One region of the Mesorhizobium sp. Cs1299R1N1 genome, then DNA from elsewhere that is predicted to be linked to it. Evidence: riboswitches for the same ligand, from Rfam matches in the RefSeq annotation. Region 1 holds a riboswitch; the other holds the start of a gene.
What was found. A riboswitch is a leader RNA that binds a small molecule or an ion and turns the genes downstream of it on or off. The one in region 1 is predicted to bind S-adenosylmethionine.
Positions count from the first base shown of each region.

Region 2: it holds a riboswitch for S-adenosylmethionine, as region 1 does, so the genes downstream of both, metX (homoserine O-acetyltransferase MetX) here and O7A70_RS04840 (O-succinylhomoserine sulfhydrylase) in region 1, are expected to answer to the same signal.

Region 1 is NZ_JAPYKR010000002.1:281,281-297,098, reverse strand. It holds gene mmsA (multiple monosaccharide ABC transporter ATP-binding protein) at 1-1,390, shown strand, start outside; gene mmsB (multiple monosaccharide ABC transporter permease) at 1,387-2,679, shown strand; gene araD1 (AraD1 family protein) at 2,881-3,873, shown strand; gene O7A70_RS04850 (hypothetical protein) at 4,108-4,377, shown strand; gene O7A70_RS04845 (2'-deoxycytidine 5'-triphosphate deaminase) at 4,455-5,546, opposite strand; SAM riboswitch at 5,687-5,764, shown strand; gene O7A70_RS04840 (O-succinylhomoserine sulfhydrylase) at 5,823-7,013, shown strand; gene O7A70_RS04835 (ceramide glucosyltransferase) at 7,041-8,192, opposite strand; gene apaG (Co2+/Mg2+ efflux protein ApaG) at 8,413-8,805, shown strand; gene O7A70_RS04825 (Hsp33 family molecular chaperone) at 8,881-9,912, opposite strand; gene argF (ornithine carbamoyltransferase) at 10,061-10,972, opposite strand; gene O7A70_RS04815 (aspartate aminotransferase family protein) at 10,989-12,188, opposite strand; gene O7A70_RS04810 (GcrA family cell cycle regulator) at 12,545-13,063, shown strand; gene O7A70_RS04805 (magnesium and cobalt transport protein CorA) at 13,189-14,196, opposite strand; gene phoU (phosphate signaling complex protein PhoU) at 14,294-15,019, opposite strand; gene O7A70_RS04795 (ATP-binding protein) at 15,136-15,818, opposite strand, start outside.
Region 2 is NZ_JAPYKR010000001.1:652,508-668,325, forward strand. It holds gene O7A70_RS03165 (DUF2125 domain-containing protein) at 1-700, shown strand, start outside; gene O7A70_RS03170 (sugar kinase) at 708-1,637, shown strand; gene O7A70_RS03175 (prephenate/arogenate dehydrogenase family protein) at 1,634-2,569, opposite strand; gene hisC (histidinol-phosphate transaminase) at 2,575-3,684, opposite strand; SAM riboswitch at 3,821-3,898, shown strand; gene metX (homoserine O-acetyltransferase MetX) at 4,019-5,188, shown strand; gene metW (methionine biosynthesis protein MetW) at 5,310-5,924, shown strand; gene O7A70_RS03195 (Stf0 family sulfotransferase) at 5,870-6,718, shown strand; gene O7A70_RS03200 (glycosyltransferase) at 6,797-7,819, shown strand; gene O7A70_RS03205 (glycosyltransferase family 2 protein) at 8,109-9,044, shown strand; gene O7A70_RS03210 (DUF1194 domain-containing protein) at 9,058-9,861, opposite strand; gene O7A70_RS03215 (ABC transporter ATP-binding protein/permease) at 9,962-11,779, opposite strand; gene O7A70_RS03220 (class I SAM-dependent methyltransferase) at 11,922-12,710, opposite strand; gene gloB (hydroxyacylglutathione hydrolase) at 12,907-13,674, shown strand; gene O7A70_RS03230 (cupin domain-containing protein) at 13,697-14,116, shown strand; gene O7A70_RS03235 (lysoplasmalogenase family protein) at 14,113-14,787, opposite strand; gene yddG (aromatic amino acid exporter YddG) at 14,784-15,782, opposite strand.

The DNA.
Region 1 (15,818 bases):
GAAGGTGCTGTCGGGCGTCTATCCCTCCGGCACCTATGATGGCCAGATCATTTTTCAGGGCCAGGAATGCCATTTCAAAGGCATCCATGACAGCGAACACAAGGGCATTGTCATCATCCACCAGGAACTTGCGCTGGTGCCGATGCTGTCGATCGCCGAGAACATTTTCCTCGGCAACGAGCACGCCAGCTACGGCGTCATCGACTGGGACGCCAACGAGGCACGCACGTCCGGGCTTTTGAAGAAAGTCGGGCTCAAGGAAGACCCCAAGACGCTGATCACCCATATCGGCGTCGGCAAGCAGCAGCTGGTCGAGATCGCCAAGGCACTCAGCAAGGAAGTGAAGCTCCTGATCCTCGATGAGCCGACGGCATCGCTCAGCGAGAAGGACAGCCAGGCGCTGCTCGATCTTTTGCTTGAGTTCAAGCGGCAGGGCATGACCTCGATCCTGATCTCCCACAAGCTCAACGAGGTGAACCGCGTCGCCGACAAGGTGACGGTGATCCGCGACGGGCGCACGATCGAGACATTGCCGAGGAAGGACATCAGCGAGGACCGGATCATCACCTCCATGGTCGGCCGGTCCCTCGACGATCGCTACCCGCCGCGCGAGCCTCATATCGGCGACGTCATTTTCGAGGTCAAGGACTGGTCCGTCTACCACCCGATCCATGCCGAACGGCAAGTGATCAAGAGCATCGACCTCAAGGTGCGCAAGGGCGAAGTTGTCGGCATCGCCGGGCTGATGGGCGCCGGCCGCACCGAATTCGCCATGAGCCTGTTCGGTCGCTCCTATGGCCGGCGCATCAGCGGCGAGGTGCTGCTCAACGGCAAGCCCGTGGACCTTTCGACAGTGGGCAAGGCGGTGCAGAACGGCATCGCCTACGTCACCGAAGACCGCAAAACCTATGGGCTGAACCTCATTGACCACATCAAGCACAATGTGACATTGGCCAACCTCGCCGGCGTTTCCAATGGCGGCGTCATCGACGATATGCACGAAATGAGCGTCGCCAACGATTATCGCAAAAAGACCAATATCCGCGCATCCAGCGTCTATCAACTGACCGGCAATCTCTCGGGCGGCAACCAGCAGAAGGTGGTGCTATCGAAATGGCTGTTCGCCGACCCGGAAGTTCTGATCCTCGACGAGCCGACGCGCGGCATTGACGTCGGTGCCAAGTACGAAATCTATACAATCATCGCTCGCCTCGCCGCCGAGGGCAAGGCGATCATCGTCATCTCATCGGAAATGCCGGAACTGCTCGGCATCTCCGACAGAATATATGTCATGAACGAAGGGCGCATCGTTGGCGAGATGGCGGCAAGCGACGCCAGCCAGGAAAAAATCATGCGCGCCATTGTTCGCGGAGAAGGAAAAGCATCATGAGCACAGACAGCGCTCCCGCGCCGCAAAGCGGCACCGCCGAGGACGTCAAGCAGGGTCCTCGCATCGCCGTCTCGGCGCTGACGACGAACCTGCGCGAATACGGCCTGATCATCGCGCTGATCGTCATCATGCTGTTCTTCCAGTACACGACGTCGGGAACGCTGTTCAAACCAGTCAACCTCAGCAACCTGGTGCAGCAGAACTCGTTCATCATCGTCATGGCGCTCGGCATGCTGCTGGTCATCGTCGCCGGCTATATCGATCTCAGCGTAGGCTCGGTCGCCGGCTTCATCGGCGCACTTGCCGCCATGATGATGGTGATCTGGCCTCTTGGCATGTTCAGCAATCCGCTCGTTGTCTCGATCGTCTGCCTGATCGTCGGTGGGTTGATCGGTGGCGCGCAAGGCTACTGGATCGCCTATCACCGCATACCAAGCTTCATCGTGACGCTCGCCGGCATGCTGATCTTTCGCGGCATCTGCCAGGCGCTGCTTGGCGGCGGCTCCTCGGTCGGTCCGCTGCCCGACAGTTTCAAGGCACTGAGTTCCGGCTTCATCCCGGACGTGATCGGCCCGCTGACGCTGATCCCACCGACGGTGAATGCCGCCGGCAAGACCATTTTGGGTAGCGGGCTCACGCTGCACATGACGACGATCGTGCTGGGCGTGATCGCGGTGCTCGCCTACGCCTATTTCGGCTTCAGGGCGCGGCGCAAGCGCGAACGCCACGGCTATGAGGCCGAACCTTTCGCGCTGTTCGTCATCAAGATCCTGGTAGGCAGCGCGCTGGCGCTGTTCCTGGTCTTCCAGTTCGCGACCTATCGGGGCCTGCCGATCGTGCTGCTGGTGATGGGCGTGCTGATTTCATTGTTCGTCTTCGTCACCAAGCGCATGACCATCGGCCGCCGCATCTACGCCATGGGCGGCAACGCCAAGGCGGCGCAACTGTCGGGCATCAACACCGAGCGGCTGACGCTCCTGGTGTTCGTCAATATGGGCGTGCTGTCGGCTCTCGGCGGCCTCATCATCGCCGCGCGTCTCGGCCAGGCCGTGCCGGCCGCGGGCCTCGGCAGCGAGCTCGACGTTATTGCGGCCGTCTTCATCGGCGGCGCCTCGGCGATGGGCGGCGTCGGCCAGGTCATTGGCGCTGTGGTCGGCGGCTTCATCATGGGCGTGATGAACAACGGCATGTCGATCATGGGCGTCAATGTCGACTGGCAGCAGGTGGTCAAGGGACTGGTCCTGCTCGGGGCCGTCATCTTCGACGTCTACAACAAGAACAAGGCTTAAGGGCTGGGGCGAGGACTAGGAGGCATACGGGTTCTAGATCGCGAAGCTGCCGGCGGCCCGTCGGCACCAAGAAGTCCGGGGAAGGACCAGGTTCGCGAACGCAATCCGGACGAACGTTTCAACCGTGGCGCGTTCCCGCGCCGCGCCGGTCAGGGTTTGCCCATTGGCAGCCGGATACAGATAAATGAGAGAGGACTGATCATGCTGATCTCGCAGATTCTCGACGACGCCGAGACGATCCGTGTCGTTGCCCGCAGCGGCGGGAAGACCCGGATCATCAACGGCGCGCGCAGCGTCTATTCGCTGGCGATGGAGGCCGCCCGCACCGGCGTCGGCCTGACGGCCCTGATCGAACGCAAGGGACTTGGCGAGACGGTCGATCTCGACGCCGCCTACAAGCGGGGGCGCCTCCTGTCGCCGATCAATCACCCCGACCCGGCGCATCTGCATCTGACCGGCACGGGGTTGACGCATCTCGGTTCGGCCGCGACGCGCGATTCCATGCACAAGAAGCTCAGCACCGACGGCGAGGAGCAACTCACCGATTCCATGAAGATGTTCCGCATGGGACTGGAAGGCGGCAAGCCCGCGAAAGGCCAGATCGGCGTGCAGCCGGAATGGTTCTACAAGGGCAACGGTACCATGGCGGTCGCGCCTGGTGCCGCGCTCATGTCACCGGCCTTTGCCAAGGATGCCGGCGAAGAACCAGAGATCGCCGGGATCTATGTCATCGGCGATGACGGCGCGCCATTCCGTGTCGGCTTCACGCTGTCGAACGAATTCTCGGACCATGTGACGGAGCGCGTGAACTATCTGTTCCTCGCCCACTCCAAGCTGCGCAATGCCTCGTTCGGGCCCGAAATTCTGATCGGCGACCTGCCTTCGGACATCCGCGGCACGTCACGCATCGTGCGCGACGGCAGGACAATGTGGGAGAAGCCGTTCCTGTCGGGCGAAGCGAACATGTCGCACACCATCGCCAATCTCGAGCACCACCATTTCAAATATTCGGCGTTCCGCCAGCCGGGAGACGTGCATGTGCATATGTTCGGAACGGCCACGCTGTCCTTCGCCGACGGCGTCACGACCGAAGCCGGCGACGTGTTCGAGATCGAAGCCGGGGATTTCGGCCTGCCGCTGCGCAACCCGCTGGAAATCGAAAAGCCGGTGAAGGTGGCGGTGAAGGCGCTGTGAAGCGCCAGAAGTAAAGGACGTCATCTATGGTCCTATGACAGGCTTTGACATATGGTCCCAAGTTATTTGCCAGGCGCCATACGAACCTTTGGCTTCGCGCTCTTGCTCGCGGACGCGTCCTCCGTGGCTTATGGAGCCGCGCAGTGCAGTCCCAAATCCTATGGCGAAGCACTCGGACTTATGAAGAACCGGCTTCTAACGTCCGGGTACGCAAGCCCTCAGGTCGAATTTCTGATGCAAAACGCCGACCGGCGAATGTCCACGCTTGGCGGTGCGAAACTGAACGAAGCGGCCAAACCATGCGGGATAGACTCAGCCCGAGCCCATGTCCTCGGCTGCCTGGACAAAGTCCTGTTCCCCTTGCAAGGATCAAAGGCTTCGCTTGACGCTGCAAGGCAGACACGCAGCTGGGGTAAAACGCAACTCGCACGGCGCGAACTGCTGTTCATCGGCAGCTTCAATGCGTGTCTCGGCATTGCGAAAAAGCGCATGTTTCACGGCTAGTCGAACGTCAAACGGATGCTGAAGTCGTCGAGCCTACGGGGTCGGCTAACGTTCTGCATGGCCTCATGGCGCCAGGATCAGCGCGGGCGGAAATGCTTGGACAGCTTCAGGCCTTGTGCCTGGTAGTTCGAGCCCAGGTCGGTCCCGTAAAGCGCCTGCGGGCGCTTTAGCATGTGTTCGTAGACCAGCCGGCCGACGATCTGGCCATGATCGAGGATGAACGGCACTTCGTGGCTACGCACTTCGAGCACCGCGCGGCTGCCGGTGCCGCCGGCCGCCGAATGGCCGAACCCCGGATCGAAAAACCCGGCATAGTGGACACGGAACTCGCCGACAAGCGGATCGAAGGGCGTCATCTCGGCGGCGTAGAGCGGCGGCACATGCACCGCCTCCTGGCTGACGAGGATGTAGAACTCGTCAGGATCGAGCACCAGTTCGCCGGCGCCGCTCTTGTGGATCGGCTCCCAGAAGTCGAGGACATCCTGGGCGGCACGCTTGTCGACATCGATGAGGCCAGTGTGGTGCTTGCCGCGATAGCCGACCAGCCCATCCTTGTCGCCATTGAGATCGATCGACAGCGCGATGCCGCCGCCAGAAATGTTCGGCGGCTCGGTGGCGACCAGCATCTCGGCGCGGTGCAATTCATGCAGTTCGGCTTCCGAAAGCAGCGCGTTGCCGGTGCGAAAGCGGATTTGAGACAGGCGCGAACCGGTGCGCGCAACGATCGGGAAGGTGCGCGGGCTGACTTCGAGATAGAGCGGACCGTTGTAGCCGGCGGCGATCTTGTCGAACTCGTGGCCACGGTCGGTCATGACGCGGGTGAAGATGTCGAGGCGACCGGTCGAGCTCTTTGGATTGGCCGAGGCCGAAATGTCAGCCGGCAGGGCCAGGCTTTCGAGCAGCGGCACAATATAGACGCAGCCGGTTTCGAGAACCGCGCCTTCGGCCAGATTGATCTCGTGCAGTTGCAGCCGATCAAGTTTTTCCGAGACCTTGTGGTTGGGACCGGGCAAGAACGAGGCCCGCACCCGCCAGGCCTTTTCGCCCAATCTGAGATCAAGACTAGCCGGCTGGATCTGGTCGGCATCGAGCGCACGCGGCGACTTCAGCGCGCCGGACTGGAACAGCGCCGAAATGTCCTGATCGGGAAGAATGCCTGTCTGCCGCAAAGTCTGGCTCCGCCCCAAGACTGGTCTCCTTTGTTGCAGGTTCTTGCCGCAAAACCGCTGGGCACTTGGCGGAACCTGCCTTGGTACAAACCTCTTAATGAAGCCGGCAATTGACGCAAGCGTGGCGCGGGTCTAAAGGGTCGTTATCCCGTGGTGATTTGGCCGGTCGGCTTGCAGCCACGTTAAACAAGTCGCTAAAGGACCGTCGGGCCGCAAGGCCGTATGGACCGGTTGCGACTTTTTCGCGGCCGGTTTTTTTTGTGTTTGGATAGGACGATGACGAGCAAGACGCGCAACTGGAAACCTCAGACGGCACTCGTGCATGGCGGAACCCTGCGTTCCGGCTTCGGCGAAACCTCCGAGGCGATTTATCTGACCCAGGGCTATGTCTACAAGACCGCCCAAGCGGCGGAAGCCCGCTTCAAGGGCGAAGAGCCTGGCTTCATCTATTCGCGTTACGCCAACCCGACCGTCGACATGTTCGAAAAGCGCATGTGCGCGCTGGAAGGCGCCGAGGACGCGCGCGCCACGGCATCGGGCATGGCGGCGGTGACGGCGGCGCTGCTGTGCAGCGCCAAGGCCGGCGACCATATAGTGGCGGCGCGCGCGCTGTTCGGCTCCTGCCGCTGGGTGGTCGAGACGCTGGCGCCGCGCTATGGCATCGAGGCGACTTTGGTCGACGGCACCGACATTGCCAATTGGGAAAAGGCGGTCAGGCCGAACACCAAGCTGTTCTTCCTGGAAAGCCCGACCAATCCGACGCTGGAAGTCGTCGACATCGCGGCCGTTGCCTCGCTTGCCAACTCGATCGGCGCGCGGCTTGTCGTCGACAACGTCTTCGCCACGCCGCTGCAGCAGAAGCCGTTGCAGCTTGGCGCGCACATCGTCGTCTACTCGGCCACCAAGCACATTGACGGCCAGGGCCGCTGTCTGGGCGGTGTCATCCTGTCGGACAAGAAGTGGATCGACGAAAACCTGCACGACTATTTCCGCCACACCGGCCCCAGCCTGTCGCCGTTCAATGCCTGGACCTTGCTGAAGGGCCTCGAGACGCTGCCGGTGCGCGTGCGCCAGCAGACGGAAAGTGCTGGCAGGATCGCCGACTTCCTGGCCGAGCAGCCGCAGATCGCTCGCGTCATCTATCCCGGCCGCGCCGACCACCCGCAGGCTGATATCGTCAAGAAGCAGATGTCGGGCGGTTCGACTCTGATCTGCCTCGACGTCAAGGGTGGCAAGCCGGCGGCCTTCGCCCTGCAGAACGCCCTCGACATCGTGCTGATCTCGAACAATCTCGGCGATGCCAAGAGCCTGATCACCCATCCGGCGACGACGACGCACAAGAATTTGAGCGACGAGACCCGCGCCGAACTCGGCATCGGGCCTGGCACGCTCAGGCTGTCTGTCGGCCTGGAGGACGCCGACGACCTGCTGGAAGACATCGCGCAGGCGTTGCAGGCAGCCAGATAAGCTGCTTAGGAGCGTCGTCCGCGGCGATCAGGCGCGCGACGGCGTCTCCTCCAATTCGGCCGCCTTGGTGCGGATGGTCATGGCATTGCCACGCCAGTCGACGGCGCCGCCGAGCCAGCCGCGCGCCCAGATGGACGGGAGCATCACGTCCCGCGCGATCATCGCCGCGACCATGCGCGGCGACAGATGCCAGCCCTTGGACAAGGCCAGCGCGCATTCCGGAAGGTAGAAGGCCGCCAACACGGCAATCGCGGTTGCCCAGAGGCTGACGCCCGCGCTCGCCGCCGCAACCAGCGCGAGCGCGAGAGGCACCGCTGCGCCGGTCAGGATTTCCGGCGCGAAGAACCGCGGAAAGGTGACGCGGCGCAGGCGCGCCCAGCGGGCCTGGCGCGACCAAATCTCGCCAACGGTACGCTGGCCGAGCGGCTGCTCGAAGGGCGCCGCAACGAGATTGACGCGCAGGCCGAGGCCGTTGACCAGCTTGGTGGCGGCGGCGTCCTCGGCGATCTCGGCAGCCAGCGCCCGAATGCCGCCATTGGCGTCCAGCATCGGCTTGTTCCACAGCATGCTCTTGCCCTGGGCAAAGCCGAGGCCGAGCGCCTCGCCGGCATACTGCCAGCGGGCCTGCAATGTGTTGAGGAAGGCGCATTCGACATCGGCCCAGAAACCCTCGGGTCGCGAGCCGATCGGCGTCGAGCAGACAAGGCCGGTGTCGGGCCGCCATGCCGCCATCATGTGCTCGACATAGTCCCTCGGCATCAAGACGTTGGAATCGGCGAGAATGACCCAGCTGTGGCGCGCCGCTTCCCAGCCCTTGACGCAATTGTTGAGCTTTGGATTGGCGCTGACACGGTCGTCACCGATCAGCAGCCGGGCCGGCACCTTGGAAAACCGGGCAATCGCCCTGTTTATCAGTTTGACCACCAGATCGTCGGCATGGGCGACGCAGAAGATCAGCTCATAACGTGGCCAGTCGAGCGCGAAGGCGCGTTCCAGCGTCTCATGCGTGAACGCCTCGACGCCACGCGACGGGACGACGATCGATACCGGTTGCGACTTGGCGGCGGGCGGGGCGATCGTGCCGCGCCGTTTCAGCCGTGAGGCGGCGAGCGAAATGCTGGCGGCGTTTGAAAGGATGAGAGCGGTCGAAAGCGAGGCGGCTATGAAGGTGAGTTCCATCGAGATCTGGTCACTCCGGAAAGGCCGCCCGCATCGTGGCCGTTTTCAACAGTTCGACAGAGCGCCGAGTCGCCCGGTTCGTGCACACCACCATTGTCGTGTGTCACTTAAATGACATTCTTTGCCGGCACCTGCGGTTCAAGGCTAGGCGCGACAAGACGCGCACGTTGACCTGCTCACCGGGAGCGTCGAAAATCGTCGGATTGTTTTGGAGCCGCTCATGTACCGCGCCGTGACGCGCAACATCGAAGTGCAGGTCAGGCCGTTCTATCTCGAGGACCGTTCGGATCCCTCGGAGAACCGCTATGTCTGGGGCTATCAGATAACGATCGACAACCAGTCGGACGAGTTCGTGCAGTTGTTGTCGCGCTACTGGCACATCACCGATGGTGCCGGCCGGGTCGAGGAAGTGCGCGGGCCGGGCGTTGTCGGCGACCAGCCGGAGCTCAATCCCGGCGACAGCTATCAATATACGTCCGGCTGCCCGCTCTCGACACCGTCCGGGATCATGGTCGGACGCTACACGATGCGCAACAAGCGCGGCGAGACGTTCGACATCGCAATCCCCGCCTTCTCGCTCGATCTGCCGGGGACAAGGCGCACGGTGAACTGAGCACCGGCGGTCGCGCTGCCCCTCATCCGCCCGTCGGGCACCTTCTCCCCGTGAACGGGGAGAAGGAAAGATAGCTCACTGAGCCGCAAATTCCGCCGGATCGAAGTCGTACTGCGTCGAGCAGAACTCGCAGGCGACGTGGATGCCGCCATCCTCGGTGCTGTCCTCGATCTCCTGCGCGGAGAAGCCCTCGAGGATGCCGCGGATCTTGTCCCGGGAGCATGAGCACTGATCGGCGACGGGAACGCCGCCGAAGACGCGCACGCCATGCTCGTGGAACAAGCGGTAGAGCAGCCGCTCGGCGCCGATGGTCGGGTCGATCAATTCGGTCGGCTCGATGGTGCCGAGCAAGGCCAGCAACTCCTGCCAGGAATTGTCCGTGGGATCATGGATCTCCTCGCGCGGATCGCCATCCCCACCCGGCAGATCCGGAATGCGCATGCGCTCGGGCGATTGCGGCAGGAACTGCGCCAGGATACCGCCGGCGCGCCACTGCTCGCGCGCACCGCCGACACCGGGCGTCAGCAGCTTGGCGACCGAGAGCCTGAGGTCGGTCGGGATCTGTTCCGACTGGCGGAAATAGGTGCGCGCCGCCTCTTCCAGCGTCTCGCCGTCGAGCTGGACGATGCCCTGATAGCGCTGCGTATGGGCGCCCTGGTCGATGGTCAGCGCCAGCACGCCGCTGCCAAGCAGCGTTTGCTGCGAGGTCTCGCCGGCCGCGATCAGTGCCTCCAGCCGGTCGGCGTCGAAACGCGCATAGGCGCGCAGCGCCGAGGGCGTGGAAAAGTCCGCGACCAGCATGTCGACGGGCCCATCGGTACGGGTCTGCAGGATGAACTTGCCTTCGAACTTGAGCGAGGTGCCGAGCAGCACCGTCAGCACACAGGCTTCCGCCAGCAGGCGGGCGACCGGCTCGGGATAGTCGTGGCGGCCAAGGATGGCGTCGAGCATCGGCCCGAGCTGGACCGTGCGGCCACGCACGTCGAGCGGACCGACTTCGAAGGGAACGACGTGATCGTCGCCGGCGTAGCCGAACTCGCCGAGTTTGGGGTGATGTTCAGTCACTTGATGGCTTTCCAACATGACAAAGCTCCAGGGCGCGGCCATGCGGCCCTGGTGGGCACATGCGTCCAAACGCGCTTGATTTGCGTGATGCGGCGCAGATAGGCATCGCGCCCTCGCAGATCAAGCGCCCAGACATTTCAGGCGCCCAGGCACTTCAGGCGCCCAAGAGACTTCAAGCGCCCAAGAAACTTCAAGCACCGAGGCACCAGGCGAGCACGGCCTTCTGGGCGTGGAGCCGGTTCTCGGCCTCGTCGAACACCACCGAATGCGGCCCGTCGATGACCTCGTCGGTCACCTCCTCGCCGCGATGGGCCGGCAGGCAATGCATGAACAGGGCATCGGGCTTTGCCCTGGCCATCAGCGCTGCGTTGACCTGATAGGGCGAGAAGACATTGTGGCCGCGAGCACGGTGTTCCTGGCCCATCGACACCCAGCAGTCGGTGACGATGCAGTCGGCCTGGTCGACGGCTTCCTCTGGCGAGCGGGTGAAATGCAGCTTGCCGCCATGCGCCTTGGACCAGTCGATATGCTTCTGCGCCGGTTCGCTGCCTTCGGGCACGGCGACGTTGAGATTGAAGCGGAACCGTGCCGAGGCCTCGAGCAGCGAGTGCAGCACATTGTTGCCGTCGCCGGTCCAGGCGATCGTCTTGCCAGCCACCGGCCCGCGATGCTCCTCGAAAGTCATGATGTCGGCCATCAGCTGGCAGGGATGGGTGTCGTCGGTCAGGCCGTTGATCACCGGAACGGTCGCGTTCTCGGTCAGCTCCAGCAGCCGCTCATGCGAGGTGGTGCGGATCATGATCGCATCGACGTAGCGCGACAGCACCTTGGCGGTATCGGCGATGGTCTCGGAGCGGCCTAGCTGCATCTCGGTGCCGGTCAACATGATGGTCTCGCCGCCAAGCTGGCGCATGCCGACGTCGAAAGAAACGCGCGTGCGCGTCGATGGTTTGTCGAAGATCATCGCCAGCACCTTGCCTTCGAGCGGCTTGGTCCGCTCACCGGCCTTGAGACGCGCCTTTCGCGTCACCGCGTCATCCAGCATGAAGCGCAAATCGCCTTCGGAAACGGTGGAAAGATCAGTGAAATGGCGGACTGACATCAGGAATGGTTCCGGATTACTTCGCGGCGGCGGAGGCCATGGCCTCCGACAGGCCCTTGGCGCCAGCGCGGATGCGGTTGAGCGCTTCGTGAATCTCGGCATCGGTGACGGTGAGCGGTGGCAGCAGGCGAATGACGTTGTCGCCGGCCGGAACGGCCAGCAAATGCTGGTCGCGCAGCGCCATGTTCACCTTGCCGTTGGGCATCGCGCATTTGAGGCCGAGCATCAGCCCGGTGCCCCTGATATCCTCGACAATTTCGGGGAATTCGTCAGCTATTGACGCAAGCCCCTGCTTCATCAGAAGCGCCTTGCGCTGGACATCCTCGAGAAAGCCATCTTCCAGCACCACGTCGAGCACGGCGTTGCCGACCGCCATTGCCAGCGGATTGCCGCCGAATGTGGTGCCGTGCACGCCGGCGGTCATGCCGACGGCCGCCTCGTCGGTGGCAAGGCAGGCGCCCATCGGAAAACCGCCGCCAATGCCCTTGGCGATTGCCATGATGTCGGGCGTCACACCCGACCACTCATGCGCGAACAGCTTGCCGGTACGGCCGATGCCGCACTGGACCTCGTCATAGATCAACAACAGGCCGTGCTGTTCGCAGAGCTGCCGCAGCCGCTTCAGCGACTGTGTCGGCACCGGACGGATACCGCCCTCGCCTTGCACCGGCTCGATCAGGATCGCGGCGGTCTCCGGCGTGATCGCCTTTTCAGCGGCGTCGATGTCGTCGAAACCGACCTGGTCGAAGCCTTCGACCTTGGGTCCGAAGCCTTCGAGGTATTTGTACTGGCCGCCAGCCGCGATGGTCGCCAGCGTGCGGCCATGGAAGGCGCCTTCGAAGGTGATGACGCGGAAGCGCTCGGGATGGCCCTTGACGAAGTGGTAGCGCCGCGCCGTCTTGATCGCGCATTCCAGCGCCTCGGCGCCGGAATTGGTGAAGAACACCTTGTCGGCGAAGGTGGCATCGGCCAGCCGCTCGCCAAGCCTGCTCTGCCCCGGGATTTCATAGAGATTGGAGACGTGCCAGAGTTTCGCCGCCTGTTCGGTGAGGGCCGCGACCAGATGCGGATGACCGTGGCCAAGCGAATTGACCGCGATACCGCCGGCGAAATCGAGATATCGCTCGCCCTTGTCGGTAACCAGCCATGTGCCTTCCCCATGGTCGAAGGCCAGGGGTGCGCGAGCAAAGGTCTCGTAAAGCGCCGAACCGCTCATTATATGCGTCTCCGGTACCGGAAAATCAAAAAAGCCGCCAAAGCGGCGGCCTTCTGCGGCTTATCGTGTTTTTCGGCCATGAAGTCAACGAAAACGTCGCGTAGTGGCGCGCGGCAAGCCCCCTGACGCGACGCCGGCTCATGAGCGACCGGGCAAGTTGGGGAAAACCGAAAAAACCGATTCGTGTTGCACTTGGGACTCTTGTCACCGAGTCAGCGCATAGAGTAGTTGTAGTCGAGAAATAACTAGATTTCGTGCGGCGGACCTAATCACCAGATATATGTGGTGTCTGCCCCAGCAGTTGTGCTGGGCCGGGAATGGATTCTGATTGCCGCACGCTTATGAGGAGCGCGGTCATGAACTGGACTGACGAGCGGGTAGAACTCTTGAGAAAACTGTGGTCGGAGGGTCTGAGCGCAAGCCAGATTGCTGCGCAGCTTGGAGGGGTCAGCCGCAACGCGGTCATCGGCAAGGTGCACCGGCTGAAGCTGTCGGGCCGTGGCCGCGCAACAGCCACGCCGGCACGCCAGAAAAAGGCATCGCAAGGCTCCTCCGTCCAGAAGTCGGTGGCGCGCGCCGCGAGCACGGCACGCCATGTCACGACTTCGATCGGCGCGACGGCCCTTCAGACGCAATTCGACGCCGAACCCGTGGCAAGGCACTACATCCGCCCGGTCGAGAACGTCGTGGTACCGATCTCACGGCATCTGCAGCTCGTCGAACTGACCGAGCGCACCTGCAAATGGCCGAACGGCGATCCGCTTTCGGAGGACTTCAATTTCTGCGGCAACGAAGCCGCCGAAACCGGTCCCTACTGCAAATACCATGCCCGCGTGGCGTTCCAGCCAGCGGCGGAGCGGCGGCGGAATCGCTGAGCGAATAGCGAATAGCGAATAGCGAATAGCGAATAGCGAATAGCGAATAGACAGTGATTGAGCTTCCGCGAGGGAGCAATGCAGTTTTTCCCCTATTCGCTACTCCCTATTCGCTATTCGCTCTTTTACAGCCACCCATTCTTCCTGAACCGCCAGTACAGGAAGCAGCAGATCAGCGCGATCATGGTCAGCACCATCGGGTAGCCATATTCCATCTTCAGCTCCGGCATGTCGGTAAAGTTCATGCCGTAGATGCCCGCGAAGGCGGTTGGCACCGCCAGGATGGCCGCCCAGGAGGCGAGTTTCTTGGAGATCGCCGTTTCCTGGCTTTGACCGACCAGAAGACTGGCCTCGAAGGCGAAGGCCAGCACCTCGCGCAGGCTGTCGATCTTCTCCTGGACGGTACGGATATGATCCGTCACGTCGCGGAACAGCGGGTGCATGGCCGAATGGATCTGTGGCAGCTCAGCGCTGGTCAGCCGGCGACAGACTTCCACCAGGGGCAATGCCGCGTTGCGCAGGCGCAGGAGGTCGCGGCGCAGCATGTAAAGCCGCTCGATATCGGGGCCGGTCATGGGCTTCAGCAGGACCTTGTCCTCGATCGCCTCGACCTCGTCCTCGATCTGCTCGAGCACGGGCATGTAGTTGTCGACGATGAAGTCGAGAATGGCGTAGAGGACGAAATCCTCGCCCTTGGCCAGCGAATGCGGGCAGCTTTCCCAGTGCTGGCGCACAGCGGCATAGGATGTCGAAGGGCCGTGCCTGACGCTGACGATGTAGCCTGAGCCTACAAACAGATGCGTCTCGCCGAAGGTGACGCGCCCTTCGATCAATTGCGCCGTGCGAGCGACGATGAACAGCGCATCGCCATATTGCTCGATCTTTGGCCGCTGGTGCGGGTGCTCGGCATCCTCGATCGCCAGCTCATGCAGATGAAACTGCGCCTTGACGCGCAACAGAAGTTCGCGGTCGGGTTCAAGCAGCCCGATCCAGACGACATGTCCCGATTTCTTGGCCCACTCGCCGGCTTCCTCGATGGGAATATCGGCGATGCGGTGCCCGGCGGTGTAGACACCGCAGGCGATGATGCCCGATGTCGGCGGCGAGGGCTTGAACTCCCGGACATATTCCATCGCGGCCTCCCGAAAGCGTTGCCTTCCCTAGGGAACCGGCAAGCTTATCTCGGGATAGTTTAGCGCAATATGATCAAGGGTTCGAGAGGACGTGCGTTCACTTCACCGGCAGCGCCGCGGGGAGGCCGATCTTGTCCGTCTTGTCGCTCTTCGGCCGCTCGGCCGGCATCTGGTCGCCGGTGACGATGTAGTAGATGGTCTCGGCGATGTTGGTGGCGTGATCGCCGATGCGCTCGATGTTCTTGGCGCAGAACAGCAGATGCGTACAGGGCGTGATGTTGCGCGGATCTTCCATCATGTAGGTCAGCAATTCGCGAAACAGCGACGTGTACATGGCATCGATCTGGTCGTCACGGTCGCGCACGAAGCCGATCTTGTCGACCGAACGCGACGCATAGACGTCGAGGACTTCCTTCAGCTGGGTCAGCGCCAGGTTGGCCAACGCCTCCAGGCCGCGGAAAAGGCTGGTCGGCTGACGGCCGTCGGTGACGGCGACCACCCGTTTGGCAACGTTCTTGCCGAGGTCGCCGACCCGCTCGAGGTCGGCCGAAATGCGGATGGCGCCGACGATCTCGCGCAGGTCCGTCGCCATCGGCTGGCGCTTGGCGATGATGATGATCGCCTTGTCGTCGATCTCACGCTGCCCCTCATCCAGCACGACGTCGTCGCGAATGACCTTCTGGGCCAATCCCGGATCGGCATTGACCAAGGCGGCGACCGCCTGCTCGACCATGCGCTCGGCATGGCCGCCCATTGCGGCGATGCGCTTGGAGAGATATTTCAGTTCCTCGTCAAAGGCGCTCATTGTGTGAACGGACTGCATGGACGAAATGCCTTCCCACGGGGTGTCTTGATCTTGAGTCGTTTCCTCGAATCCCCGCTGATACGCTAACCGGATGACAGAAAAAAGAAACGGTCCCGTGGAAAACTAGGGCAGTATCAGTGCGCCGGCAAATGGACCGAGAAGGCGGCGCCCTTGCCGACCTCGGACTTGATCGTCAGCCTGGCATTGTGACGCGTCAGGATGTGCTTGACGATCGACAAGCCAAGTCCCGTGCCTTTCTGGGTCCGGCTGGTCTCGACATCGATGCGATAGAAGCGCTCGGTGATGCGCGGGATATGCTCCTCGGGAATGCCGGGGCCAAAATCCCTGATCGTCACGTCGATGCCTGGTTCGGAACCATCATCGCCACGCGCGATCGACACCACGACGCGGCCGCCCGACCGGCCGTATTTGCAGGCATTTTCCAAAAGGTTCTCGAAGACCTGGAACAACTCGTCGCGATCACCCGGCACATCGAGCGGCCCCTCGGCGAAATCGCGTTCGATGGCGACATTGTTTTCCCGGGCGAGCGGTCCGAGCGAATCGATGACGCTGTCGACGGTCTGGCGCAGATCGACTTCGGTTCCCGGCTTCAGATAGGGCTTCATCTCCAGCCGCGACAGCGACAGGAGATCATCGATCAGTCGCGCCATGCGGCCGGTCTGGTTCTGCATGATCTGGAGGAACTGCTCGCGCGCCGCCGGATCGTTGCGGGCCGGTCCGCGCAGCGTTTCGATGAATCCAGCGATCGAGGCCAGCGGGGTGCGCAACTCGTGACTGGCATTGGCGATGAAGTCGG
Region 2 (15,818 bases), on a different contig from region 1:
GATCGTCCAACCCTTGTCGCCGGTTGCCAGTCTGCGCGGTCCGCTCCGGACCTCCGTCCCGGGCATGATGCCGCTCTGGATCGACTGGGACAATCTGCAGGCCAACGTCAAACTGTGGTACCCGCTGCCGCGGCGCATATCGCTGCAGGCCGAGGGCCTATCAGGCCAAACCGACCCGGCCGACGACACCGATCCGGTCGAACTGTTCAGTGCTGGCAAGGCATCGGGCCAGTTGCAGCCGAATGGCGGGGATCTCGACTATGTCGGCAGCTTTGGCGATCTCGAGATCGATCCCGACGCGATCGGCGGGCGCGTGCTGCCGGCGCTCGATGCCAGCGGCGACGTGACACTGAAGAACGGCGTCGCGGCGATCGGCACGCAGGTGAAAAGCCTGCGCGGCCAGAGGATCGAAATCCGCACCCTCGATCTGTCGTCGGGAATGGCGCGTGTCACCGTTTCCGGGCCGCTTTCGGTCGATGCCGAGGGCCTGGTCGACGCCGATCTGATGATCAGGATCAAGGATCCCAAGGCCGTGGCATCCATTCTTGCCGGCGCCATACCCGAGCAGAAGAATGCGATCGAGCAGGGTTTTGGCGCCCTGGCGCTGCTTGGCAGCGAACCGTCGATGCCGCTGAAAGTGGTCAAGGGCAAGGCCTCGCTCGGCTTCATCCCGCTGGGCAAGATCAAGCCGGTGCAATAGTCCCGCCATGGCAAGACCCGTGAAGCTCCTGAGTGTCGGGGCGCTGACGCTGGATACGATCCTGCGTGTCGATACATTGCCCCATCATCAGGGAAAGTTCATCGCCTCCGACGGCATCCAGATCGCCTCGGGCATGGCCACGAGCGCGGCCTGCGCCGCGCATCGCCTCGGCGCCGAGGTATCGCTATGGGCGAGCGCCGGCGACGATCCGGTCGACGATCAGCTGATTGCGAGAATAGAGGCCGAGGGCGTCGATTGCAGCCATGTGCGCCGCGTCAGCGGCGCGCGCTCGGCACTGGCCTCGATCCTGGTCGATGCGCATGGCGAGCGGATCATCGTGCCTTTCTACGACACACGCGCTCAGGCTGATCCCGAGGCCTTGCCGTTCACCGACGTCACGACATTCGATGCCGTCCTGGCCGACGTGCGCTGGCCGGGTGCCGCTGCCCTGGCCCTGAAGGCGGCGCGCGCCGCTGGCCGGCCGGCTATCCTCGATGCCGATACCGCGCCGCTTGCGGTGCTGGAACAATTATTGCCGCTGGCCTCGCACATCGTCGCCTCCGAACCGGCAGTCCGCATCATATGTGGCCACGCGCTGGATCTGGAGACCGCCTGCACCGACCTTGCCGCCCGCACCGATGCCTTCGTCGCGGTCACCGGCGGTGCGGCGGGAACCTGGTGGCTCGATCGAAGCGCTGGATCAGCCCGCCATGTCGAGGCACCGAGGATCAAGGCGGTCGACACGCTGGCCGCCGGCGATGTCTTTCATGGCGCCTTTGCGGTCGGGCTGGCGGAAGCCATGCCGGTCGAACAGGCCTTGCGTCTCGCAAGTGCGGCCGCCGCGCTCAAATGTCTGCGCTTCGGCGGCAGGCTGGGCGCGCCGGATCGGGCGGAGACGCTCGCCATGATGGCAGCGACCTGGCCTGAAACAGCTTAGCTCTTTGCCGGGTGCTCCACCGCCTGGCGGCCGAAATCGGGCGCGTCGATATCCTGGCCGGCTTCGATGATCGAGCGGCGCACGGCGCGGGTACGGGTGAACAGGTCGAACAGCTTGTCGCCGTCCCCCCAGCGGATCGCACGCTGCAGGAAGGCCAAATCCTCCGAGAACCGCGCCAGCATTTCCAGGATGGCATCCTTGTTGTGCAGGCACACGTCCCGCCACATGGTCGGATCGGAGGCGGCCAGACGCGTGAAATCGCGAAAACCGGAGGCGGAATATTTGATCACTTCAGTCTTGGTCACCGATTCCAGATCGTCGGCGGTGCCGACGATGTTGTAGGCGATGATGTGCGGCAGATGCGAGACGATGGCGAGCGTCATGTCGTGATGCTGCGGGTCCATCGTGTCGATGTTGGCGCCGCAGCGGCGCCAGAATTCCGAGAGCCGTTCCAGCGCTTCCGGATCGGTGCCCGATACCGGCGTGAAGATGCACCAGCGATTGTCGAACAGGTCGGCAAACCCGGCATCCGGGCCTGATTTTTCGGTACCCGCCAGCGGGTGGCCGGGAATGAAATGGACGCTATCAGGCACATGCGGTTGCATCTGCGCGATGACCGACGCCTTGGTCGAGCCGACATCGGTGAGGATCGCCCCCTTTTTCAGCGCCGGCGCGATTTCCTGTGCCACCGCGCCGGACGAACCGACCGGCACCGAGACGATGATCAGATCGGCGTCGCGGACCGCTTCCCTGGCAGCCGTGGTGTAGGAATCGCCGAGGCCCAGTTCCTCGGCCCGCTTGAGCGTTGCCGCGCTGCGGGTCGAGATGGCGACGTGGCGAGCCAGACCCTCACGGCGAATGACGCGGGCGAGCGACGAACCGATCAGGCCAATGCCGACCAGCGCGATTTTTTCAAACATCGGAGATGTCATGGTTTCTAGCTCTTCAGGAATGTCGTGAGCGCGGCGACAACGCCGCGATTGGCCTCTTCAGTGCCGACGGTCATGCGCAGCGCGTTGGGAAAGCCGTAGCCTGAAACGCGCCGCAATATATAGCCGCGCGCGCTCAGATACTCATCAGCAGCCGCCGCCGAATGCTTCTGGTCGTCGGGAAAATGAATGAGCAGGAAATTGCCGACGCTCGGCGTCACCCGCAGTCCGAGCCCGGTCATCTCCTCGCTCAGCCAGGCGAGCCAGGTCTCGTTATGCGCCACACTGCGCTCGACATGGGCACGGTCGCGGATCGCGGCGATGCCGGCTTCGATCGCCGTCGCATTGACGTTGAAGGGGCCGCGCACGCGGTTGATGGCGTCGACAATGTGCATTGGACCATACATCCAGCCGATGCGCGCGCCGCCGAGGCCGATCTTGGAGAAGGTGCGCGTCATCACCACGTTCTCAGCGCTGCCGACAAGTTCTATGCCGGCTTCATAGTCGTTGCGGCGGACATATTCGGCATAGGCCGCGTCGAGCACCAGAAGCACGTTTTTCGGCAGTCCGGCATGCAGCCGGCGCACCTCCTGGAACGGCACATAGGTGCCGGTCGGGTTGTTGGGATTGGCCAGGAACACGATTTTCGTGCGCGGTGTGACAGCCGCCAGCATCGCATCGATGTCGGCGCGCTCGTCGGTCTCCTTGACCACCACCGGGGTGGCGCCCGCCGACTGGATGTAGATCTTGTAGACCATGAAGGCGTGTTCGGTGAACATGGCCTCGTCGCCGGGCGCGAGATAGGTCTGCGCCAACAGGCCGAGGATCTCGTCGGAACCGTTCGAGCAGATGATGTTCTGCGCGTTGAGGCCATGCACCTCGGCGATCGCCTCGCGCAACCGCCTGGCGGTGCCGTCGGGATAGACGTCGAGTTTGCCGGCGATCTCACGCGCGGCCTCGATCGCCTTCGGCGAGGGCCCAAGCGGATTCTCGTTCGACGACAGCTTGTAGACCTTGGCGACACCGGCCGGCGCCGTGCTCTTGCCGGGCACGTAGGCGTCTATGTCCATGATGCCCGCGCGCGGGGTCGGACGTGCCTGATCAGGTGTCTGGTTCATTTTTGCAAAATCCGTCGAAAACACCTCCATCCGGAAGCCGCTGCGGAAATACAGGCCATGGCAGGCAATGTCGAGGGGCGGCAGTGGTGCCGGCCGCCGGCATTGACGGCGAGGCGGGTGAGTTCTAGAAGGACAGGGACAGTTCCGTGGTGATTTGGCCGGTCGGCTTGCAGCCACGTTAAACAATTCGCTAAAGGGCCGTTTGCGTGACGTAACCGGCTTTGCGAAGGCAATGCCGGTTTTTTATTGTCCGCGACCGGCCGGACGAACGCATCGGCGGCGCGGAGATCGGCAGCGATTTCCGCAAAAAGCACGGTGCAGCAAGAGAGACGTGATGGCTGTTCTGCGTGCAGGAAAGACCAACAACGAGGCCGATCAACCGTCGAGCCCGGTGTTGCGTTTCGGGCCCGACAAGCCGCTCAAGCTCGACGCCGGCACGCTGCTGTCGCCATTCCAGATCGCCTACCAGACCTATGGCACGCTGAACGACGCTCGTTCCAATGCCATCCTCGTCTGCCATGCGCTGACCGGCGACCAGCATGTCGCCAGCACCAATCCGGTGACCGGCAAGCCAGGCTGGTGGGAAGTGCTGATAGGCCCCGGCAAGATCATCGACACCAGCCGCTTCTTCGTCATCTGCTCCAACGTCATCGGCGGCTGTCTTGGTTCCACCGGGCCGGCCTCGACCAACCCCGTCACGGGAAAGCCCTATGGGCTCGACCTTCCGGTCATCACCATCCGTGACATGGTGCGCGCGCAGCAGATGCTGGTCGACCATTTCGGCATCGAGAAGCTGTTCTGCGTGCTGGGCGGTTCGATGGGCGGCATGCAGGTGCTGCAATGGGCGTCGAGCTATCCCGAACGGGTTTTTTCGGCACTGCCGATCGCCACCGGCGCGCGCCATTCGTCACAGAACATCGCTTTCCACGAGGTCGGGCGGCAGGCCGTGATGGCCGATCCGGACTGGCATGGCGGCAAATATTTCGAGCACGGCAAGCGCCCGGAAAAGGGGCTGGCGGTGGCGCGCATGGCCGCCCACATAACCTATCTGTCGGAAGCCGCCCTGCACCGCAAATTCGGCCGTAACCTGCAGGATCGCGAAGCGCTGACCTTCGGCTTCGATGCCGATTTCCAGATCGAGAGCTATCTGCGCCACCAGGGCATGACCTTCGTCGACCGTTTCGACGCCAACTCCTACCTCTACATGACACGGTCGATGGATTATTTCGACCTCGCCGCCGACCATGGCGGCCGGCTGGCGGACGCCTTTGCCGGCACCAAAACCCGCTTCTGCCTGGTGTCCTTCACGTCGGATTGGCTGTTTCCGACCGAAGAGAGCCGCTCCATCGTCCATGCGCTCAACGCCGCCGGCGCCTCGGTATCCTTCGTCGAGATCGAGACCGATCGCGGCCACGACGCCTTCCTGCTCGACGAACCGGAACTGTTTGCCGCCATCAACGGCTTCATCGGCTCGGCCGCGCGCGCCAGGGGGCTGGGCGTATGACCCCGAAAAGTTGCAGACTTTTCGGACCAAGGTCATGCGCCGAACAGAAAGGCGAAGCCATGACCCCGAGGAGTTGCGGACTTTCCGGACCATGGTCATGCGCCACTCAGGAGGCGAAACCATGAGCGTCAACGGCAGCCAGCGTGTCGACCTCGAGGTCGTCGCCAACCTCATCCCGCCGCAATCGCGCGTGCTCGACGTCGGCTCCGGCGACGGCTCGCTGCTCGAATTGCTGCAGGAAAGCAAGCAGGTCGACGGCCGCGGGCTCGAGTTGTCGCAGCGCGGCGTCAACGAATGCGTGGCGCGCGGCCTCTCGGTCATCCAGGGCGATGCTGACAAGGATCTCGAATTCTATCCCGACAAGGGTTTTGACTTCGTCGTCCTGTCGCAGACCCTGCAGGCCACCCGCAATCCAAAACTGGTGCTCGACGAACTGCTCAGGATCGGCAATCGGGCGATCGTCTCCTTCCCCAATTTCGGCCATTGGCGGGTGCGCCTGTCGCTGTTCGTCAAGGGCCGAATGCCGGTGACCAAGGATCTGCCCTATTCCTGGTACGACACGCCCAACATCCACTTCTGCACCATCCGCGACTTCGTCAATCTGTGCGAAGAGCTTGGCGCGACGGTGGAAAAGGCGACAGCGCTCGACGCCAACGGCCAGAAGATCGGCCTGTCGATGCCATGGTGGTTCTGGAATTTCTTTGGCCAACAGGCTGTGTTCCTGCTGAAGCGGTAGTGGTTGCCATGCATCTCTTTCGCAGACGGCCTCTTCCGGTTGAAATACCACCTGACATCCTGTCTGGCATAAAAGCTGGAATTCTGGTCTGCACGTCACCGCGCAGCGGCAGCAATCATCTCGCTGGATTGATGGCAGCCGCCGGGCTTGGCAACCCTTTGGAGTGGTTCGGCGGCCGCCGTCTTCTTGAATTGCCGAACTATCCTCGCGATCCCCGCGCTCAAGTCTTGCGGGCATTGAGGGATGGGCGATCCCCTTCCGGAATTTACGCAGTCAAACTGTTTGCCAGCCAATTTTCCCAAGTGGCTAAAACCATCGACCTACCAGCCACCCTCCCAGAATTGCGCTATGTCCGTTTGACGCGCCGCGATCTCCTTGGCCAGGCAATCTCCTGGGCTCGCGCCCGTCAGACCGGCCGATTCCGTTCTACCGAGACCGCCAACAACGCGCCACGTTACGACGGCGCGGCGATCGCACAGTCGCTTGATAAACTTGTGCTGGAAAATCTGGTTTGGGACCTCTGGTTTGCAAAAAACGGTGTGCCTTTCCTGTCGTTGACATATGAGGATCTTTTGCAAGACCCACAGACCAGTCTTAAGCAAATCGCTGGTCTCGTTGACGCCGAGCTTGGCCGTGACGTCGGATTTGGCTTTGCGTCCGGCCTCGCAATTCAACGAGACACCGTCAATGTAGAATGGCGGCAGCGTTTCTTGGCGCAATATTCAGACACTTCAAGATTCCCGGTTGACCGCACTCGCGGTTCCCTTTGGTCCCGATTTGGTGGCGGTGGCTGATCGTCAGTATTGTTGGGAAACATCCCCGCGTGATCTTGAAAGGGTTGCCTTTAGGCCGACTTGCAGGGACTATCGCCAGTGCGACGCAGCGATATGATCCATGCGGAAATGGTTGAACCATACACAACATATTCCCTCGTGGTGGAGATGGAGAACGCCAAGTCCATCGATTGGGACGAAGTCGGCGTTGGCCTGAAGGCCTTGGCACGTGAAATCACCACGGTTTCTTCAGCCGGCTTGCACAGACCCAAGGTTGTTATCTCTCACGGCGGCACGGACGCCGAAGCTGGATCGCTTCGTATCGACGTCAGGGCGGTAGCGCCACAGCTGGAACAAGTTGCCGATCTGATCTTTACAGCTTCCCCCGGGGGCCGATACTACGATCTAAAAAACAACGGCATATTGGCAACGGACGGGGATATCGTCATTTTCACCGATTCCGATGTAGTGGCCGAACCAGGCTGGCTATCAGGTTTGCTTGAGCCCTTTAGCGATCCAGAAGTTATGTGTGTGAATGGATATACTTATCTTTCATACGATGATTTCTTTTCGAGAACGTTTGCACTGATCTGGTTTTTCCCAATGGCTCACGGAGACAAGCGGTTTGCCTCGAAGCGAGCGATGAACGCCAACAATGTAGGGTTTCGGCGCGACTGGATCGTCGATCATCCTTTTCCAAGACACAATGGCTTCAAGGTCTCGTGCACATTGTTGATGCGCGAATTGCAACGCGAAGGCCGCATAATTCGTAATGTCAACGCACGCGTCTACCATTACTCACCGCGGGGCTGGCGATTTTTTTTCTGGCGCGCCCTGGTCACGGGCAGAGACGCCGACCGAAAGTTCGTGGAGCTCAAATCGCCTGGCCGCACGCAACGGATCGTCAAGTCCTTCAGCCGTTGGTTCACCATGTCATGGCGCACCATAAGACGGATTATCGGCCATGCCGGGGGCACCGGGATGCCGCTTTGGCAAATTCCGTTTTCCCTTCTTGTCGGCCTTGCATTCTACAGTTTGGCGTTTTGGGGCCAGTTCAGTCTCGCTACAGGCCTGGTCAGCGACGACATCGAGATCGTGCCCGACTATGTCGGGCACAGCTAGCTGATCTTAGCGGTGGATTCGATCGCCCTTGCGAAAATTGATCGTCAACGCCACTTCGCAAGCATGGAAGACAGCGATGGTGTTGCGGTTGAAGCTCCAGGAGCCGGAATTCATCACGCCTTGTCGGTCGAACGACAGCAGAATAGGATGACATAACAGGTTGTTCTTTGTAGCGTCGCGCTGAATCCTATGAGGGCCATCCAGGGGGAAGTCCGATCCGTTCAACCATCCTGAAGATCAAAGGACCTGGCGCGAAGTGTGTTTTTGCGCTGAAGACGGCTGACGCGATATGAGCGGGAAGACGGAGCAGGCGCCCCTCATCACGGTCATCACACCGACCCACAACCGGCGCGAAACGGTGCTCCGCGCCGTCGAAAGCGTGCTTTCCCAGAGCATGCCGCGGTTCGAGCATATCGTCGTCGACGATGGCTCGACCGACGGAACCGAGGCGGCGCTCGCCCGCGTCAGCGATCCGCGGCTGATCTATGTCGGCGCGAAATGGCGCGGCGCCAACGCCGCCAGGAACGCCGGCATCGAACGTGCGCGGACCCCTGTGGTGACATTTCTCGATTCCGACGACGTCTACCTGCCGCACCGGCTTGAGCGCACGCTGGCCCGGTTCGATGACGATCCGTCGCTCGAAGTATTGCTGAGCTCATACGTCTCGCTGAAGAGCGGCCGCGCCACCAACTGCATCAATCCCGAGGCATTCGTGAGTTCCATGGTACTGGAGCGCACGCTTGTGGCGCAGACGATCTTCATCGCCGGCTCGGCGATATCGGCCCGCCGCGAGGCCCTGCTGGCGGTTGGCGGCTATGACAGCGACATCACCCGGATGCAGGACCGGGAGTTGCTGCTGCGCCTCGCGCAGCGGTTCGGCGCGCAATTGTCGGGAGATATCGACTGGACGAAATACAATTCGGAGAATTCGATTTCGGGCCGCAGGACAGGCTATGTCGAAGCCTATGCCAATCTGATGGGCAAGCACCCGCATATCGCCCGCTCCTACCCGCACATTCCGCCCTACATGATCTCACGGCAGATCATCGCCGATATTCTCAGGGGCCGGATACCGGAGGCGTTCGAGGGCTATATGGCCAATCGGTCGTCGAAGGCCCTCGGCTACTCCTTGCCGGAACTGGTCAACGGTTATGTCCAGGGCCGGCGCTGGCGCCGCGATCTCCTCAACACATTCCGCAACGAGTTTGGCGCCCGGCCTGCCTGACCCACGGCCAGGCCTATCGGTCCAGTTCCGGGAAATAGGGATCCGACAGGAACCGCCTGTCCCGTTCCCCCAGAAGGCAGTCGATCGGGGCGTCCATCTCGACAGGCGTGATTTTGGGCTTGTCCTGAATGCCGCTGACTTCCAGAATCAGCTTGCGCCGGATCGCCGTCGAGAATTCGGCGGCCGCATGGATCGGCAGCACGAAGGAACCAGGTCCGCCGGTCACGCACTGCGCATAATACTGATCGAGATGGCTGAAGGTCGGCGATGGCTTGATCAGGATCGGCAGGCCGTTGACGACTATGCCCTTGGCAATGGCCGCATCACGCGTCACGGTGACCGGCGGCCCGATATTGTTGGGGCCGTCGCCAGATATGTCGATGACGCTGCGTTCGCCCGCGAAATTGGTGCCGTCGAAAAGCTCGGTGCCGAAAGCAACCGCGCTTGAAATCGAGGTGCCGCGGAAACTCCGGAAGGGGCGGGCCGCAAGCTTGTCGGCAAAGCTGTTAGCGCTCTCGGCGCCGTCGATGATCTGCCAGCCGATGACCGCGTCGTCGCGCACCGTGCCGGCCCACTCGAAATAGGCGAGCGCAATGCGGCCCGTATGGCCGGAACGGACCGCCTCGATGAAATCGGCATGCCGCAGCGCCTCTACGTAGCCGGCGCGTTGAAGGGCGAACTCGGTTTCGTCCATCGACAGGGAGATATCGACCGCCAGCACCAGCTCGACGTCGACGGTCAGCGTATCCGGCGCCGAAGGAACCGGAGCGGCCTGGGCGCAAGCCAGGCAGGCAAGCAGGCTCATTATCTCAAGCATGGCCAGCACAAGCGATGTTTCGATCGCAACATCGCTCGCGATCACGGCGAAATAAAGCTTGTGGCAGGCGCGCGCCCGGCCGGTCCGAATGCCGGCTGTTCTATGCCTTGCGCCGTGCGGCGACTGGCGGCGGTTCGATGGCACCTGCCCGGACGGGGGCGGGTTTCAGGGCGGGCGCGCCGGTATCCTTCACGATCGTCAGGGACCGCGGGAAGAACTGATTGTTGTGCAGGCCGCGTCCGATATTAATGATCGCGGCGTCCTTCAGATGCTTATCCAGCAGCGACAGCACGCGCCTTAGCGACGGGCCGTCGAATGCATCCATCGCTTCATCGATAACCACCCATTTCGGCTTCCGCAACGCGAGCCTGGCGAAGGCGAGCGCTCGCTGTTCGTCATCGCCCAACTCCCGCTCCCAGCGGGCCGACCGGTCGAGCGAGGATGACAGCCGCCCGAGGCCGACTTCGCCAAGCACCGCCGAGATCTCGGCATCGCTTGCCGGAGCAACACCATAGGGATGGTCAAGAACCTCGCGCAGCGTGCCAGCCGGGAAATACGGGACACGAGGCACGAAGATCGGGGCTTCTCCCGCCGGCATGCCGATCTTTCCGCTCCCCCATGGCCACAGGCCGGCAATGGCGCGGAAGAACAGCGTCTTGCCGGCACCGGGCTCGCCGGTGATCATCACGCGCTCGCCGGCATGGATTTCGACATGCTGGTCGGAGAGCTTCGTACAGCCCTCCGGCGAGGCCACCTGGAGTTTCTCCAACGTCAGGCTGCCATTGGCGTTCTGATCGAAGGAGATACGCTTCTCCTTGTCGTGCAGCACATCGGTTTCATCGAGCGCGATGCGGAAGTCGGCGACGCGCATCAGCGTGGCACGCCAGTCGGCGATGCTGCCGATGTTGTTGATGAACCAGCGCAACGACGAATGCACCTGGTTGAAGGCGCCGACCGCCATCATCAGGCCGCCAAAGCTGATGTCGCCCGAGAAATAGACCGGCGAGGCGACCAGGATAGGCGCCACGACGGTGATCCAGCCATAGGTGTCGGTTACCCAGGACAGGTTGATCTGGGCGGTGTAGATGCGCCGCATGGCACCCAGCACCGTGCCGAGGTCGAGTTCGAGCCGTCTCTTGGCATCATTCTCGCCACGGTACAGCGCGATGGCATCGACATTCTCGTTGACGCGCACCATCGAGGAGCGCAGTTCCGCTTCGCGCGTGTAGCGGTCGCTGTTGAGGCGGATGAGCGGCCGCCCGACCAGCCAGCTCAGCCAGGAGGCGGTGCCGGCATAGAGGAACGCCGCCCAGACCATGTAGCCCGGTATCGCCAGCGACCAGCCGCCAATGTGGAACACGAAACCCGAAGACAGCTCCCACAACACGCCGACGAAAGACACCAGCAGGATGAAGGACTGCAGCAGGCCGACACCAAGATCGGTCGACAGGTCCGACAGATGCGCGGCATCCTGCTGCATGCGCTGATCGGGATTGACGCCGATGGCGCCGGCATTGGCCAGCCGGAAAGCACGCGCCGGCCGCATCCACTGGTCGATCAAATCCAGCGTCAGCGCCTCGCGCAACTTCAGCCGGATCATCTGGTTGAGCCAGGTCTGGCCGATGTTGAGCACCAGCAGCCCACTGGCGATCAAGGCAAAGACGAGAAGCTGATGCAGGAAGGCGGCCATGTCGCGGCGCGCGAGCGCGTCGTAAAAGGGTTGGTTCCAGCGATTGAGCAGAACCTGGCCGATCGACGTCGCGACGATGACGGCCATGATGCCGGCCGACGTCCACAGCAACCATTTGCGAACCGGCGATTCTATCAGCGCCCGCTTGATCGCCGCCACCTGATCGCGCAGGCTGCTGGCCACAGCGACCGGCTGAACGGTGGCCTGATTGTCCAGTTGATCAGCCATAGCCGAGGTCCTTGCGTTAAGTAGCGAAGCTGAAACCGGATGAGATTAAGAGAGCCGACGGCGGCAGCCCCTCAACCACTTTGCGAGCCCAGCACGACAGATAGGTCGGAAAGATGCCGCGCGATGCAAGTTTCCATCGCGATCACGACGGTGTCGCTTGCCGAGCCGACGATGCCGCACCGCTTCCCTCGGCCCGCCGGCCGAGCCGTGTCGCGCCATGTGGCGACAGCACCGGCACGAAGACGCGGCGGGACGCGCGCTGGGCCACCGGCACGCCTTGATAAAGTCGCTTCTGCGCTTCCACGACAATGACGCCGGAGAAGATCGGCCACAGCCGCCGGCCGGCGCGCTCCAGCACATTGTGGAAGCGCATCATGAAGCGCCGTCGCGATGGCGGGAAAAACAAGGCATCGGACCACGCGGCGGGCGTGAAATTCGCCTCGCGCAGCAGTTCGGTGAGCTGCCCGCGTGAGAAAGGCCGCCCGTTGCCGAACGGCGTATGTTCGAAGCGTGCCCAGACGCCGCGCCGGTTGGGCACGACGATGACGACGCGCCCCGCCGGCGACAGCACCCGCCAGATCTCGTTCAGCGTCTCGCGCGGGTTCTCGACGTGTTCGAGCGAATGGACGAGCAGCATGCGGTCGATGCAGGAATCGACCAGCGGCAGCTCCTCGTCGAAGACCAGTGCCGTTGCCGTCGGCCCCGTCGCCGGCCAAACCACGGCGCCCTGGGTCGCCGGCATGAAGGCGAAGACCCGCTCGGCGTCGGAGCCGAAGCGCTCCAGCCAGGGCAAGGTATAGCCGAGACCTACCAGCCGCTCATTGGGCACCGCGGCCCATATCGACGATAGCGCCATGGTGATCGAACGCTCGGCGAACCGGCCGAGCGTTGTCGAATAGAAGGAGCGAAGGTCGACGATGTCGGAATGCATGTCAGGGATGTAGCCGTGATGTCGGGCGGATTCAACAAAAGGTCCAAAGCGGCGGCACGGCGGATGTCAATTTGACATCCCAGGATGACATTCGGACGTCATTCGCTTTGACATCCGGGATGTCCTTCGCTTTGACATCCGGGATGACATTCACGCAGCGGCACCCTATGTCTGCAGCGGTAAAGGGAGAGATGCGATGCCGGTCGAAATCGAACAGTTCATGTGCCGCACCGACAATTTCGGTGTGCTGGTGCATGATCCCGAAACCGGCCAGACCGCAATCATCGATGCGCCCGAGGAAGCGCCGATCCTGGCCGCGATCAAGCGCACCGGCTGGACGCCGACGATGATCCTGACCACGCATCACCATGTCGACCATGTCGAGGCCAATCTGGCGCTCAAGGAGCGCTTCAAGCTGCGCATCGTCGGGCCGGAGGCGGAAAAGGCCAAGATTCCCGGCATCGACGAAACCGTCGAAGAAGGCTCCATCCTTCATCTCGGCGATGAGCGCATCGAGGTGATCGCCACGCCCGGACATACCGCCGGCCATGTCTCCTACCATCTGCCGGCATCGAAAGTGGCGTTCACCGCGGATACGCTGTTCGCCCTGGGTTGCGGCCGGCTGTTCGAATGCAAGCCGCCGGTGATGTACGAATCGCTGAAGAAGCTCGCGGCTCTTCCGGCCGAGACGACGGTCTATTGCGGCCACGAATATACGCTCGCCAATGCCCGTTTCGCGCTGAGCGTCGACCCCACCAATTCGGCATTGAAGGAGCGCGCCGCGCGGATCGAGGCGCTGCGGGTCGACAACAAGCCGACGCTGCCGACGACGATCGGCGAGGAACTGTCGACCAATCCCTTCCTGCGCTGGCACGATCCGGCAATCCGCAAGCATCTGGGCATGGAGAAGGCTGGAGATGCCGAGGTCTTCGCCGAGATCCGCAAGCGCAAGGACAATTTCTGAGCGCCGTGTTGGCTTTCTGCCGATGACCAGTTCCGCGGAAATCATAGCAACGCTCGCACTGAAGCCGCATCCGGAAGGAGGCTGGTACGCGGAAACTTTTCGCGACGAAGCCGGCGGTGCGCGGGGTCATTCGACCGCCATCTATTTCCTGCTGGAACGGCACCAGCTTTCGGCCTGGCATCGGGTCAGGGACGCCGCCGAGGTCTGGCATTTTTATGCCGGTGCCCCGCTGGCGCTGTCGATGTGGGAAGAAGGCGGCGCCATTATCGAGCAGGTTCTCGGCATCGACCTCGCGGCGGGCGAACGGCCGCAAATCGTCGTGCCGGCAGGCTGGTGGCAATCTGCGCGCAGCCTGGGCGAGTGGACGCTGGTCGGCTGCACCGTCGCGCCAGGTTTCGATTTCGCCGCCTTCGAACTCGCCGAGCCGGGCTGGCAGCCCTAACCCAGCAGGAAACCCAGGGTAATCGCGAGCTGGGCGGCGTAGTACAGCACCCAGACGACGAGGCGCATCAAGGCGCGCTGCGGTGATATGGCGGCGACCAGGAATTTCTCCGTGGCGAGCAGCCCGTCCGATGCCATGAACAGCACCACGCCGCCGATCACCCAGCTACTGTTTGTCGTCAGCGCCGACATGCCCATGGCCAGGATCGCAAGGATATAGGCGGCGATCGGAATACGCAGGCCGGGACCGACACGGCGCCAGAGCGCCGCCAGCATGACAATTGCGAACACCGCCATGGCCAGTGCAATCGCGCCCAGCCAGGATTCGGCGGCAAGCAACTCCAATCCGCCACCGCTACGCAGGAACAGCGCGGCATACACGATGTGGGCGACGAGAAAGCTCGCCAGCCCGCCGAGAAATGCCTTTTCCCCGTCGCGCGACAGGAAGGCGTCACCAACCGCGCTCAGCGCAAGGGCGGCGACCAGCAGCAGCGGGCCGCCCTGGATTGCGGCGAGTACGGCAAGCATGGCCACGGCGAGCGTCTTTGCCGCCGAGCGGGCCAGCGTCGGCCGCATGCCAAGCGTGAAGGCATAGATCACCGCCGCCACCAGCGAAAAGATCAGCGTTGCATTGGCATTGGCGTCGATGCCGCCGGCAAACGGCATCGTCATGCCCTGGCTCCGCCTTCGGATGCCCTGGCTCCGCCTTCGGATGCCCTGGCCCCGCTGTCGGATGCCCTGGCTCCGCCTTCGGATGCCCCGGCTCCGCTTTCGGATGCCCTGGCTCCGCTCCCGGTCGCCGCTGGCTTGCGCAAGAAGAGCGACTTTGCCGCCAGCGCCGCGCCGCCCGTGATGAGCACGCAGGCGGCCAGAATGCGCAACGAAGGCTCGGCCACACCGGCCGCGATCAGCACCAGCGTCGACAAAAGCGGTGCCGCGTAGCTTGCGGCGCCCAGCACCTGGATGTTGCCGCGCTTGACGCCGATGTCCCAGGCATAGAAGGCGGCGCCCACCGGCATCAGGCCGAGCCCGAGCACGGCCAGCCACTGGCCGGCGCCCTCAGGCAGCACTGTTTCCTCGAGCGCCAGGTGGCAGGCGAGCGACAGCACGGCGGTTGCCGCGCAGAACCAGGTGACGATGCTGGTCGGCACCGACGGGAAACGTCGCGACAGCAGTGAATAGGACGACCATAGCAGGGCGCAGACGGCGGCCATGGCATAGCCGAAAGCATAGCGCGCGTCGAAGGCCAGGCCGCCGCCCTTGGTGATGATCAGCACGGTGCCGGCAAGGCCGAGCAGCGCGCCGACGACATGATTCCAAGCCAGTTTTTCGCCCGGCATCAGCGCCGAGCCCAGCACGATCAGCAGTGGCCAGAGATAAGCAATCAGGCTCGCCTCCACCGCCGGCGCGTTGCGCAGCGCGGTAAAATAGAAGAAATGGTAGCCGAACAGGCCGGCAATACCGATCACCCAGACCTGGGGCGGGATTTTCTGGTTCCTGTCGCTGGCCGGCATGAACAGTCGCGCGACAAGCCCTACGCCCGTGCCGATCGAGAAAGTGATCGCCGACAACAGGAATGGCGGCACCTTGCCGGACGCGTCCGTCAGCAACGCAAGCAACGCCCACATGGCGACCGCCGAAAAGCCGATCAGTGTTGCGCGCCCCATTTTGTCTCCAGTGGCGCGCCCCATCCTGTCCCCGGT